DNA from 4 places in the Pseudarthrobacter sp. PvP004 genome. Region 1 is predicted to be linked to each of the others. Evidence: riboswitches for the same ligand, from Rfam matches in the RefSeq annotation. Region 1 holds a riboswitch; each other region holds the start of a gene.
What was found. A riboswitch is a leader RNA that binds a small molecule or an ion and turns the genes downstream of it on or off. The one in region 1 is predicted to bind S-adenosylmethionine.
Positions count from the first base shown of each region.

Region 2: another riboswitch for S-adenosylmethionine. It lies ahead of J3A64_RS21025 (DUF1737 domain-containing protein); the one in region 1 lies ahead of J3A64_RS03480 (aminotransferase class V-fold PLP-dependent enzyme).
Region 3: another riboswitch for S-adenosylmethionine. It lies ahead of J3A64_RS12970 (hypothetical protein); the one in region 1 lies ahead of J3A64_RS03480 (aminotransferase class V-fold PLP-dependent enzyme).
Region 4: another riboswitch for S-adenosylmethionine. It lies ahead of J3A64_RS11015 (homoserine O-acetyltransferase); the one in region 1 lies ahead of J3A64_RS03480 (aminotransferase class V-fold PLP-dependent enzyme).

Region 1 is NZ_JAGINL010000001.1:768,252-772,868, reverse strand. It holds gene J3A64_RS03490 (ribosome small subunit-dependent GTPase A) at 1-142, shown strand, start outside; gene hisN (histidinol-phosphatase) at 198-1,010, shown strand; SAM riboswitch class IV at 1,191-1,304, shown strand; gene J3A64_RS03480 (aminotransferase class V-fold PLP-dependent enzyme) at 1,336-2,745, shown strand; gene J3A64_RS03475 (class I SAM-dependent methyltransferase) at 2,831-3,655, shown strand; gene J3A64_RS03470 (metal-dependent transcriptional regulator) at 3,665-4,378, shown strand; gene J3A64_RS03465 (MFS transporter) at 4,397-4,617, opposite strand, start outside.
Region 2 is NZ_JAGINL010000001.1:4,601,718-4,606,334, reverse strand. It holds gene J3A64_RS21030 (SulP family inorganic anion transporter) at 153-1,853, shown strand; SAM riboswitch class IV at 1,940-2,051, shown strand; gene J3A64_RS21025 (DUF1737 domain-containing protein) at 2,065-2,331, shown strand; gene J3A64_RS21020 (rhodanese-like domain-containing protein) at 2,328-2,738, shown strand; gene J3A64_RS21015 (O-succinylhomoserine sulfhydrylase) at 2,739-3,947, shown strand; gene J3A64_RS21010 (hypothetical protein) at 3,958-4,569, shown strand; gene J3A64_RS21005 (glutamate--cysteine ligase) at 4,566-4,617, opposite strand, start outside.
Region 3 is NZ_JAGINL010000001.1:2,897,276-2,901,892, reverse strand. It holds gene J3A64_RS12985 (matrixin family metalloprotease) at 48-884, opposite strand; gene J3A64_RS12980 (VIT1/CCC1 transporter family protein) at 1,027-2,184, opposite strand; gene J3A64_RS12975 (hypothetical protein) at 2,440-2,631, shown strand; gene J3A64_RS12970 (hypothetical protein) at 2,628-2,957, opposite strand; SAM riboswitch class IV at 2,974-3,093, opposite strand; gene J3A64_RS12965 (sodium:solute symporter) at 3,449-4,617, opposite strand, start outside.
Region 4 is NZ_JAGINL010000001.1:2,434,442-2,439,058, reverse strand. It holds gene J3A64_RS11025 (VOC family protein) at 1-570, opposite strand, end outside; gene J3A64_RS11020 (bifunctional o-acetylhomoserine/o-acetylserine sulfhydrylase) at 773-2,113, shown strand; SAM riboswitch class IV at 2,276-2,392, shown strand; gene J3A64_RS11015 (homoserine O-acetyltransferase) at 2,408-3,529, shown strand; gene J3A64_RS11010 (hypothetical protein) at 3,553-3,942, opposite strand; gene J3A64_RS11005 (winged helix DNA-binding domain-containing protein) at 4,023-4,617, opposite strand, start outside.

The DNA of each region.
Region 1 (4,617 bases):
CAATTGCGGGCTTGATGCATGGGTGAACGATGGCCATGCAGGCCCATCAGGAGTGGCGCGGCTGGCCTCCCTGCGCCGCTTGCTGGGTGCAGACCCACGACTCGAAGCGAAAGAGACCAAGGAACTGGGCACCGTCAACTGATCGTTACCGGCTTCACGTCCCCAATGAGGCGAACGATTCAGGATAGTTTGGTGGCATGACCCATCCCGTTTCCACGTACAACGATGACCTGCGCCTTGCCCATGTCCTCGCTGACTCAGTCGATGCCCAGACCATGGATCGCTTCAAAGCGCTGGACCTCAAGATCGAAACCAAGCCCGACCTCACGCCTGTCACTGACGCTGACAAGGCCGCTGAGGAAGCAATCCGCGGTCAGCTGTCCCGCTCGCGCCCACGTGATGCGGTCCTGGGCGAGGAGTTCGGCAGCAGCGGCCACGGCTCGCGCCGCTGGATCATCGACCCCATCGACGGAACCAAGAACTTCGTCCGGGGTGTTCCGGTGTGGGCAACGTTGATCGCCCTCGTGGACGAAGGCGAACCCGTCGTGGGCGTCGTGAGCGCCCCCGCGTTGGGCAAACGCTGGTGGGCTGCCAAGGACATGGGTGCCTACATGGGGCGGTCCCTCGCCTCGGCCACTCGCCTCAAAGTTTCCAACGTCTCCAGCCTGGCAGACGCCTCCATGTCCTACTCAAGCCTTTCGGGCTGGAAGGAAAGGGGCAACCTTGACGAGTTCCTGGACCTCACCGAAGACGTCTGGCGCACGCGTGCCTATGGTGACTTCTGGTCGTACTGTCTCGTGGCCGAGGGCGCAGTGGACATCGCCTGCGAGCCTGAGCTGAACCTTTATGACATGGCAGCACTCGTCCCCATCGTCACTGAGGCCGGCGGCCGTTTCACGTCCCTGGAAGGCGAAGACGGTCCTTTCGGCGGCAATGCACTGGCTACCAACTCGATCCTTCACTCCGAGGTCCTCAAGCGGCTCAACCCCGGCCTGGACGACCTTCTCTAAACTTTTCATCGCCTTGTCTAACCAGTAGGCGACGGAATTTTCGACGGCGGCAGCCCCCTTTTGGGGGTCTCCGCCGTTTTTTATTCGACGAAGCAGGCATTTTGCCTTCCGCGTAACAAAAGGCTTAACAATCGGCAGCGGCTTTGGATGGGCCCCCGGACGTGCTCTAGCCTTTTTACAGGTCACGAGTGCCAGCGCTAAACCCCGGTTTGCTGGCCGGCAACCCTCCATTCGCGGTGGGGTGCCCCGGGTGACGACCCGGCCGGTCCGGAACGGATGCGGCAAGCGCGGATCCCCTCCGGGGGTCCCTCTTGAGTGAGGTCCCATGAGCACTGTCACGTTCGACTCAAACATCATTCCGTCCTTCGCCGCAGAAACCACAGCAGAAACAGCCCCTGCTGCACGGCCGCTGGCGGCTGTTACCGGCGCCGAGTTGCAGGCGCCCCTGATTCAGGGCGGACATGTTCGCTACGCAAACCTCGACTACGGGGCATCGGCTCCGGCGTTGACCATCGTCTCGGCGTACCTCAACGAAGTCCTTCCCTACTACGCGAGTGTCCACCGCGGCGCAGGCTACGCCTCCCAAATCAGCACGTCGGTGTACGAGAACTCCAGGAACATCGTCCGTGACTTCGTCGGTGGGCGGCCGGATGATTCTGTCATCTTCACCCGGAACACCACGGACTCCTTGAACCTGCTGGCCGGGTGCCTTCCGCAGATCGACGGCAAGCCCGCAGGCGAGGTCCTGTACCTGGATATCGAGCACCACGCCAACCTGCTTCCATGGCAGGGTGTACCGCACCGCAGCGTCGTAGCGGCCCCCACCCTGTCCGCCACACTGGACAAACTCCGCGGAGAGTTGGCCCAGGGCGGTGTCAGCCTGCTTGCGGTGACCGGAGCCTCCAACGTCACCGGCGAAATTCTTCCCATCGCAGAACTTGCTTCCCTGGCCCACGAATACGGTGCGCGGATCGTGGTGGATGCCGCCCAGCTCGCTCCGCACCGCCGGATCAATATCACCGAAGCAGACGTCGACTACATTGTCTTCTCCGGACACAAGCTCTACGCTCCCTTCGGCGCCGGCGTCGTGGTGGGCCGTCCCGACTGGCTCGACGCCGGCACTCCGCATCTGGCCGGTGGCGGCGCGGTCCGTGAAGCCCGTTTGGACTCCGTCAACTGGGCGGCCGGCCCCGCACGGCACGAGGGCGGCTCCCCCAACGTGCTGGGAGCCGCAACGCTCGCTCGCGCCACCCAGGTGCTCGCAGGCCTGGACCAGGACGCGTGGCACGCCCACGAGGCTGCCATCCGCTCGTACTTGGTGGAAGGCCTGGAGGCCATCGACGGCGTGACAGTCCACAAGATCTTCACTGACTCCTTGGACACCATCGGTGTGGTCAATTTCTCCGTCGAAGGATTCGACGCCGGATTGGTGGCCGCTTACCTGGCAGCGGAGCACGGCGTGGGCCTGCGAGATGGCCGCTTTTGCGCCCACCCGCTCCTCAAGCGCCTCGGGCTTCCCTCAGGCTCTTTGCGCGCCAGCTTCGGCGTCGGCTCCCGGTTGGAGGACGCCACCAGGCTGCTAGCAGGCATCCAAGGGCTCAAGCGCGACGGACTGGGCTGGGACTACGTGGTGGACGAGGGCCGCTGGGTTCCCGCCAATGACCACCGCAGCTACCCCGAGTGGGCGCCAAACACTCCGGGCACTGCGGGCGCAGCTCCCTGCACGGTCGACTAAGAACACAGTGAACCGGGCGTCCCGGCCGCTGCGGTAAATTCGTAGGGTACCTTTTGGCCACCCTGTGAAGGAGTTCTGCGTGTCCCTGCGTACCCCGGGCCCCGCAAACGGTGCGGCCGGCATTCCCGGACCCGCTGGACCGCGAGGTCCCAAGCTCCACGCTGCCCGTCGGCGCGAACTCGGCCAGAGCTTCCAGGACGGCGGAGAACACTATGACCGCGTGCGTCCTGGCTACCCACAGGACTCTCTGGATTGGCTCGTTCCTCCCGGGGCGCGGTCCGCGGCCGACCTCGGTGCGGGCACAGGCAAGTTCACGGCACTCCTCATCGAACGCGGACTGGCGGTCACCGCCGTCGATCCTTCCACGGACATGCTGGAGCAATTGCGAAAGAGCTACCCCCACGTCAACGCGTTGGAGGGAACGGCAGAGGCAACCGGACTGACGGACTCAGCATTCGACGTCGTCAGCGTTGCCCAGGCCTGGCACTGGTGCGAGCCCCTCGCAGCGAGCACGGAGATCGCCCGGATCCTGCAGCCCCACGGGGTCCTGGGGTTGATCTGGAATCAATTGGACACTTCGGTTCCCTGGGTTCACCGCCTTTCACGCATCATGCATGCAGGCGATGTCCACAAGCCCGGTTTCCGGCCAGTCGTCGGTCCGGAGTTCGAAGGCCTGGAATCCCACCTGACCAGGTGGGAGGATTCCCTGACGCCGGAGGACATCATGGAATTGACCAAGTCCCGCAGCTACTATCTCCGCGCCAACGATGCCACCCGGGCGAAGGTCATGCACAACCTGGAGTGGTACCTCCACGACCACCTCGGTCATTCCCCGGGTGAAACCATCGGGTTGCCCTACATGACGCAAACCTGGCGGGCATTCAAAATTCAGGGCACGACGCCACGGTAGGCTTAGGGTGTGAAGACCAGTACGCCCTCCTCCTCGATTGAGGACTACGTCAAGGTCATCTACTCCTACACGGAGTGGCAGGACAAACCAATTACGTCCTCCCAGCTCGCCCAGCGCTTGGGGGTGGCCAATTCCTCGGTGTCCGAGATGGTACGCAAGCTCAAGGACCAGGGCTTGGTGGATCACCAACCCTATAGCGCCATCAGGCTGACCCCTCAAGGTATGCGGCTCGCCCTCTCCATGGTTCGCCGGCACCGGCTCATTGAGACGTACCTGGTGGAGGAACTCGGCTACAGCTGGGACGAAGTCCATGACGAAGCCGAAATGTTGGAACATGCGGTGTCCGATACGTTCATAGAGCGTATGTCTGCCAAGCTTGGCCATCCTGTCCGGGACCCGCACGGCGACCCTATTCCGTCGGCCGATGGTTCAGTCGAGTTGCCGCACGCCTACCGGATGATCGAACTGGACCAGGGCCACTCGGGCCGCATCACACGAATCAGCGACGAAAATCCGGACCTCCTGCGCTACCTTGCCTCGGAGGAGATATCCCTGGACGCACCGGTCGAAGTCGTGGGCCGTAAACCTTTCGGCGGAGCCTTGGTAGTGCGCATCGGCAGCGGCGCAAAAGGCCGCGAGTTCGACCTCGCGGACGAAGTCACCTCGGCCCTCTGGGTCCAGAGCTCCGAGACGCACGAAGGGTGCGTTCTTCCGGCCCGTTAAGCCGGGGCGCCTCAGAGGTCAGCCGCGCTGCCCGGCCGCACCGCCGTCGTCGGAGGCTGTATCAGGTTCGCTGAGAGTGGTTGTCGCGACTTCCTGTACCGGGTTCCGGATTCCGACGGCGGACGCCACCGCCCCGATCAGGAACAGGCCTGCTGTCACCAGCAAGGCGTTGTAGAGTCCGTCCCTGGTGAAAGCCGGCCCCACAATCACCCCGGCAAAGGCGATGGAGATCAGGCCCG
Region 2 (4,617 bases), 3.8 Mb from region 1:
CGACCTGATTTCATGCGAAGTTACAGGGGGTCGTACTGCGTCAATTATGCTCCCGGGGCGTCACATTTGGGTGGGACTCATGAGCGTTCGAATTTTCCACATACGGCGGGCTCCTTGTTCCGCAAACAGCATGGGTCGGGAATGATCGCTGTATGAGTTCACCCACCCGCACCTCCGCCAAGGACCGGCTTTCGGGCGTCTGGGCGCTCAAGGGATACAAGCGCGAATGGCTGCGGCATGACATCGTGGCGGGCGCTGCGTTGTTCGCCTTACTGGTGCCAGCCGGCATGGCCTATGCGCAGGCGGCCGGCCTTCCTCCCGTCACCGGACTGTACGCAACGGTGGTCCCGTTGCTGGTTTACGCCATTGTGGGGCCTTCCCGCATCCTGGTCCTCGGACCCGACTCAGCCCTAGCCCCCATGATCGCCGCCGCCATTGTGCCGCTGGCAGCTGGCAGCAGCGAAAAATCGGTGGCATTGGCCGGGCTGTTGGCTGTGCTGATCGGGGTGATCATGCTGGCCGGTTCTGCCCTGAAACTGGGAACCATTACCGGCCTGCTGTCCAAACCCATCCGGCTCGGATACCTGAACGGAATTGCGTTACTGGTGCTGTTGTCGCAGCTACCGGCGTTCTTCGGGATAGAGGCCGACGGCGACATCTGGGAGAAGCTCGCGAAGGTCACCACCGGGGTGCTCGGCGGTGGCGTCAATGTCACCGCCCTGCTGCTGGGTAGCGGTTCCCTTGCCCTCATTTGGATCCCGCGGCTGCTGAAGTGGAAGGTACCCGGCGTCCTGCTGGCGGTGGTCGGCTCTTGCGTTGTTACGGCGGTTTGGGGCCTGAACGACGACGTGAAGGTCACCGGAGTCCTGCCGCAGGGCCTCCCGATGCCCGCACTCGGGGGCATCGGCTGGGCTGATGCTCTCACGCTGCTTCCCGCTGCGGCAGGGATCGCCCTCATGGCCTTCGCGGACACCGGCGTCCTATCCCAAACATTGGCGGCCAAGGAAGGGAAGAAGGTCTCGGGAAACAGGGAAATGGCGGCGCTCGGGGCAGCCAACGCGGCCACCGGACTGCTGGGCGGATTCCCGATCTCCGGCAGTACCTCCAGAACCCCGGTGGCCGTGGATGCTGGTGCCAAATCCCAGATGACCGGCGTGGTGGGTTCCGTGCTGGTGCTGGCCTTCATGCTGCTGGCTCCCGGAGTGACCGAGTACCTGCCCTCCGCAACGTTGGCCGCCGTCGTCATCGCCGCAGCCATTGCCCTCGCGGACCCGGCCGGCGTGAAGCGGCTCCTCAGCCTGAGCCGCAGCGAATCTGTGGTGATGCTGGCCGCGTTCCTGGGCGTCCTCACCGTTGGGGTACTGCAGGGAATCGTGGTGGCCATTGCGTTGGCGCTTTTGGACTTCGTGCGGAGGGCCTGGGATCCGTACCGGACAGAACTCGGTGCTGAAGAAGGGCTCCCTGGCTATCACGACCTTGAGCGGCACCCCGATGGTGAACGCATCCCGGGACTTCTCATCCTCCGCTTCGATGCGCCGCTGTTCTTCGGTAATGGGCAGGTACTGGCGGCCTTTGTCCGGGAGCAACTTGACGAGGCACCGGATGAGACAACAGATGCCATTACCCACGTCATCCTCGCCGCGGAGCCCATCACCGGGATCGACACTACGGCGCTGGACGACCTCGTCACTTTGGATGAATGGCTGGCAAGCAAAGGCGTGGACCTGGTGTTCGCCGAACTGAAGGGACCTGTGAAAGACAAGTTGATCCATTTGGGCACAGCGGCCCGCTTTACGCCCGACCACTTCTTCCCAACGGTGGGCGCGGCAGTGCGTGCGCTGAAAAACGAATAAGGGATGAGCCGCCGATTACGCAACATGACGGCCCCGCAACAGCCCGCAAGTGCGGCCCGATGCCCGTGGATGTTACGTTTTTCTTGAGTAATGAGCACCAGCGCAAAGCCCTGACTTGCTGGTCGGCAACCCTCTCTCCGGCGGGGTGCCTCAGGTGACTACTCGGCGTATCGACAACTCGTACTGCAAGCGTGACTGAGGAGCACCAGCAATGCCTGAACCCACTGAAGAAAAACTCTCCTACCGCCTGATTACAGGCCCGGATACCCGTGATTTTTGCGAGCGCATCCACAACTCGCTCGCAGAAGGTTACGTGCTCCATGGCAGCCCGGCCGCCACGTTCAACGGCACCGACGTGATCGTTGCCCAAGCCGTTGTCCTCCCTGCCGCGATCGCCAGTGCGGATGCTGCGGTAGCCAACGCCGTCGATCAGCTGGAAAACTACGACGACGAAGCAGCATTTGAGGGCCACGCATGAGCTACGCAGGTGATCTGACCCCGCAGGACGCGTGGGCCAAGCTTCAAGAGGGCGCCATCCTGGTGGACGTCCGCACCGAGGGCGAATGGGCCCACATCGGCATCCCCGATACCAAAGCCACCGAGAACGACCCCCTGTTCATCCAGTGGAATTTGGCCGGCGGCATTCCCAACTCCCGTTTCATCGAGGATCTGCAGCAGCAGGCACCCGAAGACGACGGCGTTGAGCTGGTGTTCCTGTGCCGTTCCGGCCAGCGCTCCATCTCGGCCGCAATCGCCGCAACCCAGGCCGGCTTCACTGCCTACAACGTCCTTGAGGGCTTTGAAGGCGAACCGGACCGCTACGGCGAACGCACCGTTAACGGGTGGAAGAACCGTGGCCTGCCGACGAATTTGGGGACCGAGTAAGTGACTTTCAATCCCGACGCCGCTGGCTGGAGCCCTGACACCCAAGCCGTCCGCGGTGGCCTTGACCGTACCAATTTCCAGGAAACGTCCGAGCCCGTTTTCCTGAACTCCGGGTTCGTTTACGAGTCCGCAGCCGCCGCAGAGCGAGCCTTCACCGGTGAGGACGAACGCTTCGTCTACTCCCGCTACGGCAACCCCTCCGTGGCCACGTTCCAGGAGCGGCTGCGGCTGCTTGAAGGAACCGAAGCGTGCTTTGCGACGGCGTCCGGCATGTCCGCTGTCTTCACCGCTTTGGGTGCCCTGCTGGCTGCCGGCGACCGCGTGGTTGCCGCCCGCTCCCTGTTTGGCTCCTGCTTCGTGATCCTCAATGAGATCCTGCCGCGCTGGGGCGTGGAGACGGTATTCGTGGACGGCCCGGATCTGGAGCAGTGGCGTGAAGCCCTCTCCGAACCCACCACCGCGGTGTTCTTCGAGTCGCCGTCCAACCCGATGCAGGAGATCGTCGATATCGCTGCAGTCAGCGAACTGGCGCATGCCGCCGGGGCGACTGTCGTGGTCGACAATGTCTTTGCCACTCCGCTGCTGCAACGCTGCGGTGAGCTGGGCGCCGACGTGATCGTCTATTCCGGCACCAAACACATCGACGGCCAAGGGCGCGTCCTTGGCGGCGCAATCCTGGGCACCAAGGAATTCATCGACGGCCCGGTCAAGCAGCTTATGCGGCACACCGGTCCTTCGCTGTCCGCGTTCAACGCCTGGGTGTTGACCAAGGGCTTGGAGACCATCGGGCTGCGCGTGAACCACAGCTCCGCGTCCGCTTTGAAGATCGCCGAGTGGTTGGAGCAGCAGCCTGCCATCAGCTGGGTCAAGTACCCGCTGCTGAAGTCGCACCCCCAGTACCAGCTCGCCGCGAAGCAGATGAAGGCCGGCGGTACGGTGCTGACGTTTGAACTCTCGCCTTCAGCCGGTCGTTCAGCCAAGGAGGCAGCCTTTGCGTTGCTTGATGGCCTCAGCGTGATCGACATTTCCAACAACCTGGGCGACTCCAAGTCCCTCATCACGCATCCGGCAACCACCACCCACCGGGCCATGGGGCCGGAGGGCCGCGCGGCCATCGGGCTTTCTGATGGTGTGGTGCGACTGTCCGTGGGACTTGAAGATGTGGGCGACCTTATCTTGGATCTGGAGAAGGCCCTCAAACAGGTCTAACCTTGCTGCCATGAGCGGGAACCATCCGTATCGCCGTGCCGGAGCAGTAATTGTTGCCGGCACGGTGGTGTGGTTCGTCGGAATCTCGCCGGTCTCACGCGTCTACATCACCCCAGACGACGCCGAGCGCCTCCGCATGCTGCAAGCCGGCCAACGCGGCTGGATCACGGGGCAGCACCTTACCGCGGCAGGAACAGTTGCAGTGCCTGTGGGATTCGCAGCCTTCGCCCGTTCCATTCCGGACTCGGGCACCTCACACAGGAAGGCGAAGAAATGGGCTTATGGCGCTGCAGCCGCACTGCTTGCCGGCGCCCCGCTCTTCGTTTCCAGTCTTGCCCGGCGGGCTTCCGATATTGAGGGCTTCGCCTACCGCCGTGGATCCAACGCGCCGTTCCTGGCCTATTCCGGGCTGCATGTTGTGGCGTTGGCCGCGCTCGGCGGGAGCCTTCTATCCTTGCCTGTCAAACGATGGATCGGGGTTACGGCTGCGGCCTCCGCGCCCATCTACGGCGCCATCCTCGTGGCCAAGAAGGACATTCCGCCGTTCGCTTTCTACCTGGTTGAGGGACTCGCGGGCGCTTACCTGATCGCGTGGGAGCAGCCGGAAGAACGCGAGGCCTAAGGTCGCCTGACCCGGGTCAGCATGGGCGCCGGATCCTTATGAGCATCG
Region 3 (4,617 bases), 2.1 Mb from region 1:
CACCCCGCCGGGAGTCCATGCCGCGAGTGCTTGGAGTGCGAAGGCGCTTAGATGTCCTTGCGGCAGGGCGCCGAGGCAAGAAGGTACAGGCCGTTCAGGTCGCCCGCCGCGAGTCCGTCGGGTGCGCCGATCTCCGGGTACATGAGTTGGATCGGATCATCCACGTGGTCCAAGCCCATCACATGGCCTAACTCGTGTTGCATGACTGCCAGGACGTAGTCGGCCCCGCCGGGACTGGCCAGCAGTTCCGTTACCTGCGGAGTGTCCAGCTCCAAGCTCCCGGTGATGTAGCTTTTGGGGCCCTTGTTGAGGGAGTACATGGTGCTGCCTCCGGTCCCGATGACGTTCTCGGCCAGGGCCGGTGCCTCCACGGGTGTGGTCCACGAAATCAGCAAGGGAGCCCACCGGTCACCGTATTTGGACGGCTGGTAGGGTTCGCGCCGGTCTACCGGCACCTCGTCCGTGGTGCCATCGTTGACGAACTGGATGCCGGACGCAGCGGATATATTCGCCAAAGCGGTGGCCAGCAGGTCATCGGAGCCGGCAGGTGCGGACGCGTTGTTCACGACGTAATGAAGCGGACGGCAGGGCGAATAGCCCACCGGAGTGCCGTCGTCGTTGGTGGCCAAAAACTTGTACGAATCGTTGGTGGTTCCCGGCGCCGAAGGGGAGGCCAGCGGGGCGTCCGCTTCCTCACGTCCGGGCGGCGGTGCGTCAGGGGCGCGTGCCGGTTCCGCTTCGCCCGGCCCGTCCTGCGGTGAACCCGGAACGCTGACGCCCGGGAACAGCGCGGTGATGCGAGGGTCGCCCTGAAGGAATCCGCTCACCAGCACGGCGACGACGGCGGCAATGACGGCCATGAGGACGCCGCGGAGAATACGCACGGCTGTTCTAGTGCGTCGGTGCCTGGGCGCACGCGTTGCTTCCCGCTCCGGGTCCACGGTTCTCCATTCCTGATGCCCTGGTCACGCGGGGCAGCGCGGAGGACGAACCAACATTACGGTCTCCGGACCGAGCCGTCCAAACTTAGACGATAGCCGCGCCGAACGCCAGACCCAGCCCGTACGTGGCCGCCGCCGCTCCCAGGCCAATGGCAAGCTGCCGCAGCCCGCGGCTCAGCGGCGAGGTTCCGGACAACAACCCGACGACGGCGCCAGTCGCCAGGAGCGCGATGCCCACCAGAACGCCGGCCACCAGCAAGGCGGCGATGCCCGTCATGCCGAAAATGAACGGGAGGATGGGCACGATGGCGCCCGAGGCGAAGAAGCAGAAGCTGGACATCGCAGCGCCCCATGCTGAACCCACGGACTCGTGGTCGTCAATGGGTGGCTTCTCCGGCTGCAAGGAGAGGCTTGGGTCGCAGTCGCAGCTGAACAGTCCCATGCGCTCGGCAGCGCGGTGCTCCGCGGCTTCGCGCGTCATGCCCCGGGCCAAGTACACCAGGACCAGTTCGTTGTGCTCGATGTCCAACGACGGCGCCGCGGTCAGAGTGGCCTGCGTGGGCAAAGTGGCATTAAGGAGTTCCCGCTGTGAGCGGACTGAGACGTATTCGCCCGCACCCATGGACAGCGCACCGGCCAGGAGACCCGCCACGCCACTCATGAGCACCACGGGGCTGGGCACTCCGGTTGCGGCCATGCCCATGACCAGGGAAAGGTTGCTGACCAGGCCGTCGTTGGCGCCAAAAACGGCGGCGCGGAACGTTCCGGAGAGCCTGTTGCGACCACGCGTGGCAAGGCCCCGGACTACTTCTTCGTGGATTTGTTCATCTGCCACCATGGCAGGCGTCGCGGCAGGTTCGGTTCCGTACGGGGAGCGGCCTTCAGCGCGCTGCGCAAGGGCGAGCACAAACACGGAGCCGAAGTTACGGGCCAGGAAGCCCAGGAACCGGCTGCGGCTGGACGCTGCCTTGGGCATTCCGGCGTGCTCGCCAAGGAGCTTGAGCCAATGGGCCTCGTGCCTGCCTTCGGCCTCGGCCAAAGCGAGCAGGATTTGGCGTTCTTCGCCGTCGCGCCGCTGGGCAAGCTCCCGGTAGACGGCGGCCTCGGCACGCTCATCGGCCAGGTACTGGCGCCACCGGCGGATGTCCGCGTGCGAGGGAGGCGCGGCTGCTGATTCGGGGGCTGCTGAGCCGGGGGTGGGGTCCGGAGCTGGGCTCGACGAACTGTGGGATTCCTGGTGCATCTGCACTTTGTCTCCTGTGCTGGGTGGGGTAGTTGCGGCCCCATTGCACGCCCCACACTACCGCTTATCCGCGCGGATTTTTGGCTGGTATTCCTCAACTGGAATGTTCGGTGCACCGTAATTTCCTTGACCCTTGCCCGTGCCGGTGCTCAGATGGAAGGACAGGGACGGGGCCCTCCCGCCACTGGATTCTGCATTCGGGTCAACGGGCCGAATCGGCCCGGCAGAACCGGCCCACGAGACGGAGGTTGCACCATGAACACCACCGAATCACACGCCAACTACCCGGAGCGGACAACCATTGAGTCCGACCCGGCCTACGACTACGCCGAAGACCAGGAAGTGGATGAGCCCTGGGTTGAGGAAGTGGACGCCCCCGAGGACGACGAACGTGTGGTCCCCCTCGACGAAACCGAAGAATTCCGCGACGAGGATGAGGAAATCTAGGATGGATGGTCGCGGCTCAGTGTGAAGTGACGTTGGAGGCCCGCCCGCTTCCCGACGGCCGCAACAGTCACCGTCAGCGTCCTTGACGCCTCACACCAGCGCGTCGGCAGTATGGCTTTGGCCAATGCTTGCGCGATCAGCTGCGGCTCGGGATATGCGAACTTCCCTGTCCGGGCCTTTGTCGTGATGGTCACCGTGCCAAGGAAGAGGTCGACGGCGGGAATCACCGGGACCGTGGGCGTTTTCGCCGGGGTTCCTGGTGCTTCCAGGATGCTGGGTGTTTTTGGGGTGCTTGCTGCCGGGGTGGTATCGCCTTGGTACGGCAAGGGACTGCTCCTTGGGAGAGTGCTCTTGCCCGCTCGGTTGTCTCTGGTCCGGGACGGGCCGCTTCCTCATCCGAACCACCCGTGAACATGGGGTTGGTGTGTGGCCAGTCGGAGCTTGGCACCACATCTCTTGAAGCTGGGACCACCCTATCCCATGGCTGCCCGGACGACCCGTTGCGGGGCCCGTTCTGCGGCCTGCTTTGCGCACTTTGGGGTGGTCTTTGCGTGTAGAGCGGGCTTCCAAGGGTGGGGGCATGCGTTGTGGGGCCTGCTTTGCGCGCTTTGGGGTGGTCTTTGCGTGTAGAGCGGGCCTTCCAAGGGGTGGGTGTGTGTTGTGGGGCCTGGTTTGTTGTGCGGCCTGCTTTGCGCGCTTTGGGGTGGTCTTTGCGTGTAGAGCGGGCCTTCCAAGGGTGGGGGCATAACGCAACGGCGGCGCCGCCCCGAAAAGGGGAGGCGCCGCCGTCGAACTTTGTTAGTTTCTTTGTGCCTGCCTAGGAAGCCGGCGTGGTGAGCTCTTCCTCTGCCACGCGGGTGCCGGCCACACGGTCCGTCCACGCCTTCATGACGGCCGGATCGGTGGGCTTGCTCAGCAGCGAGACCACTACGTACACCGCAGCCGAGGCGATCAAACCGAAGTAGATGGGCTCGTTGGCGTAGATGCCGTCAAGAGGAACTTCGGCGTTGATCTCGAGGATGATCATGGTGCCCAGGGTTATCACTGAACCGGCCGCCATGGACCATGCTGCCGCGATGCCCGTTCCGCGCTTCCACACCAAGCCACCGATGATGGCTACCAGCAGGCCGCCCACCAGGATGTCGTAGGCGATGGTCAGAGCGGCCACAACGTCCTTGGTGGAGATGGCGATGATGATGGCTACGATTCCCAGTCCGAGGACCCAGTAGCGGTTGGCCTTGACGTCGTGCTCAGGGTTGTCGGAGTCGGACGTGTCCACCTTCTTGCCGAACCAGCTGGCAACGAAGGGCATGACGTCGGCGCGGGCAACGGTGGCGGCAGCGATCAGTGCGCCGGAAGCCGTGGACATCATGGCGGCGACAGCTGCAGCGAGTACCAGGCCGCCGATGCCGATGGGCAGGAGGCGGGTAGCCACTTCGGCATAGACGTCATCCTTGGCAGCGATCTCCACACCGGAGAGGGCCACGCTGGCAGCCATGCCGATCAGGGCACCGGCGAAGCCGTAAAGGATGCAGTAGACGCCAGCGGTAGCACCGCCCCAACGGGCAACCGTGGGGGTCTTGGCGGTGAAGACGCGCTGCCAGATGTCCTGGCCGATCAGGAGGCCGAGTGTGTAAACGACGAAGTAGGTGATGATCGTCTGAAGGCCGATGCCACCGATGTCGAAGAAGCTCTCATCGACGCGGGCGCGGATGCCGTCGAGGCCACCAGCAGCGTTCAGTGCGAAGGGGAGCATGAGGAAGAAGATTCCCACCGTCTTGATGACGAACTGGACCTGGTCGGCCAAAGTGATGGACCACATGCCGCCGATGGTGGAGTAGACCAGGACGATTGCGCCGCCGATGGCGATGGCGAGCCAACGCTCCCAGCCGAAGAGGACCACGAAAATGGTGGCGTAGGCGCCGGTGGACGTGGCACACAGCATCAGTGTGTAGGCCAACATGACGATGCCCGAGGTCTGGGTTG
Region 4 (4,617 bases), 1.7 Mb from region 1:
CATCCACTGGACTGCGACATCCTCAAGCGGCTTTTCCACCGGCTCGCCCAACCACTCGGTGACGCGTTCAGCCGAGCCCGCAATGGTGAGGCTGGACATCTTGACGTCGCTTTCGTAGATCCTGGACGGGTGCAGTGAGGGGTCGCCCTCCCACTTGAGCAGGTACGGTACCTGGGGATCGGCGATCAGGCCGAGGATTCCGATCTGCTGCCACACCAATTCGCGGCCGTCAGGGAACTTGCGGTTGCCCGGAACAGCGGAGCGGCCAAGGCGGTCTTCGAAGGGGGCGAGGTCGTCAACGGCGACGCACCAGCCCATCCATCCGCCCCCTGCAGCCGAACGGGCGCGGACGGCCTGGCCAAAGGGTGCTTTGTCGGAAGCGGGGTGGTCCAGGACCTCCACCACTTCCAGGTACTTGTTATCCGCAAGGGGAATGATCATGTTCCGGGTACCGAAGCGCGGGTGCACTCCGCCCCGGACAGCGTCCACTCCCAATGCCGCGGAAATTCGTTCGGTAGTGGCCAAAAGGCCATCTCGTTCACAGGCGTAAGAGACGTGATCCATGCGCATGGCTTCATCTTGGCACTTTGTGATCAGGGTCTCAGCTAAGTCAAGCCTAACTAAGGTGGGATGTACGTAACTTTCGCTATGAGCGTCATGGAAGGACGCTAGGAGACCTGTAGATTCCACCGGCGTCATAAAGCTGTCTTAGCTTCCGGACAGTTCCTAGACTGGCCCCAGCTCACACCGCACCACATTGCCTGCCAAACCCATGCGTTACGAACAGGAGAACCCGATGTCCCAAGGATGGTCTTTCGAAACCCGCCAGATCCATGCAGGCCAGGAGCCTGACGCCGCCACCGGAGCTCGCTCGCTTCCGATCTACCAGACCACGTCCTTCGTGTTCCCCAGTGCCGAGAGTGCTGCCAACCGCTTCGCGTTGGCGGAGCTTGCACCCATCTACACCCGGATCGGCAACCCGACGCAGGATGTTGTGGAGCAGCGGGTCGCGAGCCTTGAAGGTGGCCTGGGGGCACTTCTGCTCAGCTCCGGACAGGCCGCGGAGACGTTCGCCATCCTGAACATCGCTGAGGCCGGGGACCACATCGTGGCGAGCCCCAGCCTGTACGGCGGCACGTACAACCTGCTGGCGCACACGCTGAAGAAGTTCGGAATTGCGGTCACCTTCGTGGAGGACCCCGACAATCTGGAGCAGTGGCGTGACGCCGTCCAGCCGAACACCAAGCTGTTCTTCGGCGAGGTTGTGTCCAACCCCCGCCAGGACGTGCTGGACATTGAGGGCATCGCCCGCACCGCTCACGAGGCCGGTGTGCCCCTGATCGTCGACAACACCCTGTCAACGCCCTACCTTATTCGTCCCATCGAGTGGGGCGCGGACATCGTGGTTCACTCGGCCACCAAATACCTGGGTGGTCACGGTTCAGCAATCGCCGGTGTGATTGTGGACTCCGGCAACTTCGACTTCGGCAAGGACCCTGAGCGCTTCCCTGGGTTCAATACCCCGGACCCCAGCTACAACGGACTGGTCTATGCCCGGGATCTCGGCAAGGACGGCGCCCTGGGCGCCAACCTCTCCTACATCCTCAAGGCCCGCGTCCAGTTGCTTCGCGATCTAGGCTCCGCCGTGTCTCCGTTCAACGCCTTCCTCATTGCCCAGGGTTTGGAGACCTTGAGCCTGCGCGTGGAGCGTCACGTTGCCAACGCCACCAAGGTGGCTGAGTGGCTTGAAAGCCACGACGACGTCGAGTCGGTCGCCTATGCGGGCCTGCCATCCAGCCCGTGGTACAGCCGGGGCCGGAAATACGGCCCCAAGGGCACGGGCGCCATTGTTGCCTTCAACATCAAGGGCGGCGTAGAAGCGGGCAAGCGCTTTGTGGACGGACTGGAGCTGCACTCGCACGTTGCCAACATCGGTGACGTCCGCTCGCTGGTCATCCACCCGGCGTCCACTACGCACAGTCAGTTGACGGTGGAGCAGCAGGTGGCTGCAGGCGTCAACCCCGGCCTGGTGCGGTTGTCCGTGGGCATCGAGAACGTGGATGACATCATCGCCGACCTCGAAGCCGGCTTCCGGGCTGCCAAGGGCGCCTGACGCCGCGGTTCAAAGTCTCAGCCCGACTGCCGCCCGCGTCGACGATTATTCGCCGGGCGGCAGTTCAGGGTGCTCATTCGTGAACGGAGGCACCCCAAACCGTCACACTGTTGTCACATTCTTCGCCAGAACCGCCCTGTATTTCCTAGACTCTTCGTATTAGGTCATGAGTGCCAGCACACAGCCCCGGCTTGCTGGCCGGCAACCCTCCTCCGCGGTGGGGTGCCCCGGGTGAAGACCTGGCCTGTTCGCACGCAAGGCGACGGGCAAGCGCGAGGTTAAGGTGTCAAAGGAATGACCATTACTGCTACAGCCCTTCCAAAATCCGGAGAAGAAGACGGAATCGTCAAGTACGCCGGCATAGGGCCGCTGGAACTTGAAGCCGGCGGATTCCTTCCCGACGTTGTCCTTGCGTACGAGACCTGGGGGCAGCTGAACTCCGACGCATCCAATGCCGTACTCGTCCAGCACGCGCTCACGGGCAGTACACACGTAGCCCGCGGCGCCACGAATGAAGAAGGCTGGTGGGAGCAACTTGTTGGACCAGGTGCCACCATCGACACCAACAAGTTCTTCGTCATCTCCATCAACATCGTGGGCGGCTGTTACGGCAGCACCGGCCCATCATCAGCAGCACCCGATGGCAAGCCCTGGGGTTCTCGTTTCCCGTTGGTCACTCTGCGCGACAGCACGGTGGCTGAGTCACGCCTTGCCGATGCTTTGGGCATCGACTCCTGGCACGCCGTGTTGGGTGGGTCGATGGGCGGCGCCCGTGCGCTCGAGTGGGCCGTGACGTTCCCCGAGCGGGTGGAGCGCTGCGCCGTGATCTCGGTGGGCGCCTACAGCACGGCCGAGCAGATTGCCTTCGCGCAGGCCCAAACCCTGGCCATCCGGCAGGACCCGAACTTCAATCACGGCGACTACTACGGCGGTACCGCGCCTGAGCATGGTTTGGCGTTGGCCCGACGTATCGCCCACATCACGTACCGCTCAGCGTTGGAGTTGGACTTCCGCTTCGGCCGGCAAGCCCAGCACCAGGAGACGCCGCTGACAGCTGCTGTGCTGGGGGAGCGCGGGCGCTACCAAGTGGAAAGCTACCTGGACCACCAGGGGACAAAGCTGGTCCGCCGTTTCGATGCCAACAGCTACATCGCCATTACCGAGGCCTTGATGTCCCATGACGTCACTCGTGGTCGCGGCACGTTGGAAGCGGCATTGTCGCGCACCAAGGCTGAGTTCTTTGTGGCGGCCGTGGACAGCGACAGGCTCTACTTCCCGGCACAGTCGCGGGAACTCGCCGCGGCACTCCCGGGAGACGTATCGGTCCACCTCATTGAGGCGCCGATTGGACACGATGGCTTCCTCACCGAGATCGGCCAGCTCTCGGCGCAGCTCCGCGAAGCCTTCTTCGGCTAAACCAGGCTCACGTTCAGGGTGGCCTAGCCGTTCATGATGTCGCCGCGCTGCTTCATGTAATCCTCCATGGCGATCTCGCCGTTGCTGAACTTCGCATCCAGCTCGGCCAGCTTGCGCGCACGGTAGCCTTGCGGCTGCGAGCTTCCCGTTGCGGGAAACGGCGTGGGGGACGAAGAGTTCGACGGCGGCCCGGCCTGCGGTGTCTCATCCGCGGGGCGTACGACGATCGGCTCCGACGGGTACCCGGGGTAATTCTGCGGCGGGTACCCCGGGCCCGGCAGATTCCGCGGCGGGTACCCGGGGCCGCGGAAGGTGTCATTCTGGATCCGACGCGCCCGGGAGCGGTTATACATGCGGATTCCGAGTGGAATCAGCCACGAGCAGACGATGATCCAGAAGATCAGATTGTTCACAGTGCAGGCCTCCTAGGTCTCATCCCAGCTTAGTCCTGCCACTTGGACGCGGCCCGTCTCCCGGAACCAGCCCGGCTATTTCACACCAGCGTGGTCTCCATGCCCAAGAACCGGCCGTAACGATCCGCCTCGGCCTCCAAGGCGTCTTGTTCTTCCGCCGTTGCCGGCCGGTTCATTCGGACATCGAGTTCGCAGGTCATGCCGGAGAAACTGTGGCGCCACCATCCGGCCAACCTGCCGTTCAGCAGGACCACGTGCATGGGTCCGTTGTCCTCGGGGAAGTATGGCGCCGTTCCACCAAGGAAGTGCCGGGACTGTGAGTAGCCCATCACGTATTCGTCGTAGCACTGAATGAGGTCCAGGCGGGGGAGCCCGGGGTCCTCCGTCGCTGAAGGATCGTCGCCGTTGGTGAGAGCCTCCGCTTCCTCAGAGGCCAGATAGAACTCCAGACCATCGAAGTGAACGGTGCCCAGGCTCCCGGGGGAGATCTCCTCAGCCACACCGATCCCCCGTTTCACATCTTTCATGGTCAGCCCGGACCACACGGCACAGTCCTTGATCGTGGCGGGTCCCCGGCTGGTGAAGTACCGGAGTGCCAACTGTCCAAGGGCCTGTTCGCGGGCTTCGGCAGTCAGCGGTAACAGAACCGAACCGGGAACGCGTTCCTCGAACAAG